2 regions of the Clostridium sp. CTA-19 genome follow, and region 2 is predicted to be linked to the other one. Evidence: a T-box and tRNA genes for the amino acid it is inferred to sense, from the RefSeq annotation. Region 2 holds a T-box; the other holds one or more tRNA genes.
What was found. A T-box is a leader RNA that pairs with one kind of tRNA and senses whether it is charged. The one in region 2 lies ahead of asnS (asparagine--tRNA ligase), so its partner is inferred to be a tRNA-Asn.
Positions count from the first base shown of each region.

Region 1 (3,465 bases), on a different contig from region 2:
AAAATGGCATGGACTTAAAAATCCAGATTTAAAATATAGACAAAGAGAAGTAGACCTTGTTATGAATAAGGATGTTAGAGATACATTCATGAAGAGAATCAACATAATAAAAGCTATAAGAGAATTCTTAGATAATAGAGGATACTTAGAGGTTGAAACTCCAATACTATCACCAATTGCAGGGGGAGCCGCTGCTAGACCTTTTGTAACTCATCATAACACATTAGATATAGACATGTACCTAAGAATAGCTACAGAATTATATTTAAAAAGATGTATAGTTGGTGGATTTGAAAAGGTTTATGATATGGGTAAAAACTTCAGAAATGAAGGTATGAGTGTAAGACATAACCCAGAGTTCACAATGATAGAGTTATATGAAGCTTATGCTGATTATAATGATATGATGGAAATGACGGAGCAACTTGTTGCATATGCATGTGAAAAAGTACATGGAACAACTAAAGTTACTTACCAAGGAACAGAAATAGACTTCACACCACCTTGGAGAAGAATAACAATGGTTGATGCTGTAAAAGAATATGCAGGTATAGACTTTAATGAAATAAAAACAGATGAAGAAGCTCAAAAAATTGCTAAAGAGAAACATTTAGAATTCCCTAAAGCAATAGATAAAGTAACAAAGGGCGAAGTATTAAATATGTTATTTGAAGAATATGGAGAAGAACATTTAATACAACCAACATTCCTTTGTGACTATCCTGTTGAAATATCACCATTAACTAAGAAAAAACGTGGTAACGAAGAGTTTACAGAAAGATTTGAAGGATTTGTTTATGGTAGAGAAGTATGTAATGCATACTCAGAGCTTAATGATCCAATAGTTCAAAGAGATAGATTTGCACAACAAGCAAATGAAAGAGAACTTGGTGATGATGAGGCTTATGTTATAGATGAAGAATTCATGAATGCATTAGAAATAGGTATGCCTCCAACAGGTGGATTAGGAATTGGTATAGATAGAATAGTAATGTTCTTAACTGATTCAACATCTATAAGAGACGTAATATTATTCCCTACAATGAAACCATTACAATAGGAAAAATTTCATTTAAATATAAAGAATAAAGCTTAAAATTTTGTGGCTTTATTCTTTTATTTTTTTAAATAAAAAATGAAAAAACCACTTGAAAAAAAATAAAGTTTTATGTATAATAAAAGTGTAAATTAATTAAATATTCCGCGATAGCTCAACGGTGGAGCACTCGGCTGTTAACCGATAGGTTGAAGGTTCGAATCCTTTTCGCGGAGCCATTTGAATTTTCAAGTAATACAACTGTATTACTTTTTTTTGAATAAAAAATATAAAAAAGGATATACATATATTTATAAGTATTATTTTAATAATATAGAACCAAAGACTGTTTTAGTCCATATTATGATATTAATATAAAAACTAAAAGGTATTGTCTTGACAATGAAAGTTATTTTGATAAAATAGGTATATATAATTTAATAGAATGTATGATGAGAAAGAAGAGTAACAATAAAGAATTAAAAGAGAGATGGTGTTTGGTGCAAACCATTATGAATTTATTGTGAAGGGAGCTTTTGAGTATAGTTGGAAGAGTTGAGCTATTGCTAATAAGGGTGGAACCGCGGAATTAAATTTCGTCCCTTAACTAGTAATGGTTTTTTTATTTTTAAAAACAAAAAAGGAGGAAGTATTATGACAGAAATAACTATGGATAAGATTATTAGCTTATGTAAAAATAGAGGTTTTATATTTGCTGGGTCAGAGATTTACGGAGGACTAGCAAATTCTTGGGATTATGGTCCTATAGGTGTAGAATTTAAAAACAATGTAAAAAAAGCATGGTGGAAAAAGTTTGTTCAAGAAAGTCCATATAACGTAGGATTAGATTGTTCAATACTTATGAATCCACAAGTTTGGGTTGCTACAGGACATGTAGGTGGCTTTTCAGACCCATTAATGGATTGTAAAGAATGTAAAGCTAGATTTAGAGCAGATAAATTAGTTGAAGATCACATGGCTGCGCAAGGAGCTGAATTTGCAGTAGCAGATGGATGGACTAACGAAGAATATAAAAATTACATTGAGGAAAATGAAATAGTATGTCCTAAATGTGGAAAAAGAAATTTCACTGATATAAGAAAATTCAACTTAATGTTTAAAACATTCCAAGGTATAACAGAAGACAATAAATCAGAAATATACTTAAGACCTGAAACAGCTCAAGGTATATTTGTAAACTTTAAAAATGCTCAAAGAGCATCAAGAAAAAAAGTACCATTTGGAGTAGCTCAAGTTGGTAAATCTTTTAGAAATGAAATAACTCCAGGAAACTTTACTTTTAGAACTAGAGAATTTGAACAAATGGAACTTGAATTCTTCTGTAAACCAGGAACTGATTTAGAATGGTTTGAATACTGGAAAGAGTACTGTAAAAAATTCTTATTTGATTTAGGAATGAGAGAAGAAAGTTTAAGATTTAGAGATCATAGCAAAGAAGAATTATCTTTCTATAGTAATGCAACATGTGATATAGAATTCTTGTTCCCGTTTGGATGGGGCGAACTATGGGGAATAGCTGATAGAACAGATTACGATTTAAAAAGACATATGGAACATTCAGGTGAGGATATGAAGTATTTAGATCCTACAACTAATGAAAAATATGTACCATATGTAATAGAGCCATCATTAGGTGCAGATAGAGTAGCTTTAGCGTTTTTAATAAATGCATATGAAGAAGAAGAATTAGAAGGCGGAGATGTAAGAAATGTATTACACTTACACCCTGCATTAGCACCATTTAAAGCTGCAGTATTACCATTAAGCAAGAAATTAAGTGAAAAGTCATTAGAAGTATACTCTATGCTTGCTAAAAAATTCAATATTGAATATGATGAAGCAGGAAGTATAGGAAAAAGATATAGAAGACAAGATGAGATTGGAACTCCACTTTGTATAACTGTTGACTTTGATACAATGGAAGATAATACTGTTACAATTAGAGATAGGGATACAATGGAACAAATAAGATTATCAATAGATGATTTAGTTAAATATATAGAAGAAAAAATAGAGTTTTAATAAATAAAACAAAAATCCCAACAAAAACTTGTTGGGATTTTAATTAGGTATTTTTGAAAATAGCAGATTACTATTTTTATATATTTTATATCACGGTAAAAATAAAGCATTTTACTTTGAATAATATATAAAAAGTATAATTTGAATAATTAAACTGTTATTTAAAAAATGCCTTATGTAAAATATACAAAAAAAAATAACCGGATTAAAATCCGGTAAAAAATAGGGTTTAATCATGGGGATATGTTATGTGTTATGTTAAAATTTTGGGGAATCATCTTAACATATTCCTTACGGCACAAACAAAGTATATCATTTAGAGTGGTTGAATTCAATAAGCTGAAAATAAGTTTATATATTAAATAAATTCGCGCAATTTCGACATG
Region 1 covers NZ_BAAABH010000036.1:17,729-21,193, forward strand. The annotation lists gene lysS (lysine--tRNA ligase) at 1-1,060, shown strand, start outside; tRNA gene ACYUE0_RS15280 (tRNA-Asn) at 1,201-1,275, shown strand; gene ACYUE0_RS15285 (glycine--tRNA ligase) at 1,688-3,079, shown strand.
Region 1: it encodes a tRNA-Asn, which carries the amino acid that the T-box ahead of asnS (asparagine--tRNA ligase) is inferred to sense. The anticodon was not compared.

Region 2 (3,465 bases):
TTTAAGATGGGTTTATGGAATAAGTATAATAGCACTTTCATTTGTAAATAGCCTTTTTTTCTTAGGCTTGGCAGAAGCTATTGTTTTATTAGATAAAATCAAAAAAAATACATCAAAATAAATACATAGAAAACTTAGAAAGTTAAACCTTTTACTTTAGGTTTAACTTTTTTATATTTGCTCACCTTCTATAATCTAGTATGTTTTTTAATATATTAAAATTCTATAGAGGTCAAAAAAGAGGGCAAAGTCTAGGACTCATCCCTCTTAATTATTGATATTATTATATTTTTTATATTAGAATTCTGCAGTTCCTGTAGTTCTTGGGAATGGTATTACGTCTCTGATATTGCTTATTCCTGTTACGTACATTATCATTCTCTCAAATCCTAGTCCGAATCCAGCGTGTTTAGTTCCGCCGTATTTTCTTAATTCTAGGTACCACCAGTAATCTTCTTTTTTAAGTCCTAATTCTTCTATTCTAGCCTCTAGTACATCTAATCTTTCTTCCCTTTGGCTTCCTCCAACTATTTCTCCTATTCCTGGTACTAATAAGTCCATAGCTGCAACAGTTTTTTGATCCTCATTTAATCTCATATAGAATGCTTTTATCTCTTTTGGATAATCAGTTACAAATAAAGGTTTTTTAAATACTTCTTCTGTTAAGTATCTTTCATGCTCTGTTTGTAAGTCTATTCCCCACTCTACTGGATATTGGAATTCTTTTCCGCATTTCTTTAGTATATCTATTGCTTCTGTATAAGATACTTTACCAAACTCAGATGTAGCAACATGTATTAATCTTTCTTTTAATCCTTTATCGATAAAGCTGTTAAAGAATTCTATTTCTTCTGGAGCATTTTCTAATACATAGCTTATGATATATTTAATCATATCTTCTGCAAGTTCCATATTATCTTGTAACTCAGCAAACGCTATTTCAGGCTCTACCATCCAGAACTCAGCAGCGTGTCTTGCTGTGTTTGAGTTTTCTGCTCTAAATGTTGGTCCAAAAGTATAAACATTTCTAAATGCTAATGCATAAGCTTCTGCTGCAAGTTGACCACTAACTGTTAAGTTTGTTTCTTTTCCAAAGAAATCTTCTTTATAATCTATTTCCCCACCTTCTGTTTTAGGAATATCGTTTAGATCCATAGTTGTAATTCTAAACATTTCTCCTGCACCTTCACAGTCACTTCCTGTAATTATTGGAGTATGAGTATAAACAAATCCTCTTTCTTGGAAGAATTTGTGTATAGCAAAAGCTACTAATGAACGTACTCTAAATACAGCTGAGAAAGTATTACTTCTTGGTCTTAAATGAGCTATTGTTCTTAAGAACTCAAAGCTATGTCTTTTCTTTTGAAGTGGATAATCTGCATCTGATAATCCTTCTATTTCTATTTTTTCAGCTTTTAACTCAAAAGGTTGTTTAGCTCCTGGAGTTAAAACTAATTTTCCTTCTACTGTTATTGATGAACTAATACTTAATTTTGATACTTCTTTAAAATTTTCTAATCCTTCTTCAAATACAACTTGAACATTTTTGAAGAAAGTTCCATCATTAATTTCTATAAAACCAAAGTTTTTAGAAGCTCTTAAAGTTCTAATCCATCCACTTATTGAAATCATTTGTTCTGCGTATTTTTCAGATTCTCTGTAAAGTTGTTTTACAAGTATTTTTTCCATATCTATATCCTCCTTTAAATTGCGATTAAAAATCTTTACTTATGTATCTATTTTTAATCTAATTAACTTTATTTTTTAGCTTTAATATAAATTTAAATATAAAAAAACCTTCCATCCTCTAATAAAAGGGACGAAAGGTTACAATTCCGCGGTACCACCCAAATTGTCATAAAATGACCAACTTATCATCAGTACAGATATTAATCGATACTGTTCAATCTATAACGGTTTGACTCCGTCTAAGCCTACTTTCATAACAATTTCGGTTAGAAACTCTGAGATGTTCTTCTATATAAGTTTCATATTGGTCTCTCACCACCACCAACTCGCTAAGACTACCTCTTATATATACTCTTCTCTTCATAGTTTTTATTTATTTGCTTTATTTATATATGATTTTATATTGACACAATTGAAATGTCAAGTGGAAAATCTTTTATTTTAAATTTATTTTTTCTATTTTGACATAATATTATGCGCTATTTTTTAATTATTAATGTCAAACTCATGTATTTTTATATATTTTAAAATTTAATTTTATTTAAATTTAAAAATTATTTTTACACAATTAGAACATTTTTAACTCCATTTTTCAATGCTATTTCTTTTAATTTATTCATATAGTCTTGACTAGGTGTATATGCTTTTAAAAGTTCTTCTCTTACCCCTAAACTACGAAATTTTATTAATTTATAAATTATATTGTTATCTATTTTTGATATAAGTTTACTTCCCATATCTATAGTGTATTCATTATCCAATAGTTCTGGAACTACTACTGTTCTTATTTCATAGACTTTATCTTTTTTCACAAGTTCTTCTATGTTTTTTAAAACCATTTCATTTCCAAGTCCTACAAGTTCTTTGTTTTCTTTCGAATTAAAGGCTTTTAAATCTATCATAGTTTTATCTGTTACTTCTAACAACTGTTGATTCTCATATAATCTTGTTGATCCATTTGTATCTATGAATGTAGTTAACCCCATTTTTTTAACCACTTTAAATAATTCTAAAAGAAATTCACTTTGAAGAGTACACTCCCCACCGGATACTGTTATTCCTGATATAAAGAATTTAACTTTTTCTATTTCTTTAACAATATCATCTACAGTCATTTCCAAAACTTTTGGACTACTATTTCTATCACAGGCAGCTATACAACAATCACAATTTTTACACTTAGCCCTGTTATAATTAACTTTATCATCAACCATGGTAAGTGCACCATAGTTACAACTTTCAACACACTTACCACAGTTTATACATAAATTTATAGTCTCTGGATTATGACAATACAAACAATTGTAATTACACCCTTGTAAAAATATTGCCATTCTATTTCCTTCTCCGTCTACAGAACTAAATGGAATTATTTTATTTACTAAAGCTTTATTATTCTTCATTTTTCCTTAATCTTCTCTCTAATATCTTAGCATTTTTAGCTGCTCCATATCCTAAGACAACTGTATCATTTAGAACTTGCTCATTTTTTTCTAATTTTTCTATATCAGATCTTTTTACAAGATATCCAGTTATTCTTATTACATCACAATCAGCACAGTATAATGAAATATATCTTAAATTCAACTTAAATGCTCCTCTAACAATATCAACTATAGCTTTAGGATTTCTCTTAGCTGTTTCATCAAATTTAAATATATCACCTATTCCTGATGGGAAATATTTATGATATGGAGCACTTTGAATTAAATGCTCATGTATTGGAGGTTCTTCTCCTATTGGAATTCTACAACCTGGAGCTACTCCTTTGTCACT
Region 2 covers NZ_BAAABH010000003.1:82,599-86,063, reverse strand. The annotation lists gene ACYUE0_RS02690 (hypothetical protein) at 1-121, shown strand, start outside; gene asnS (asparagine--tRNA ligase) at 298-1,689, opposite strand; T-box leader at 1,813-2,062, opposite strand; gene ACYUE0_RS02680 (YjjW family glycine radical enzyme activase) at 2,250-3,092, opposite strand; gene ACYUE0_RS02675 (YjjI family glycine radical enzyme) at 3,082-3,465, opposite strand, start outside.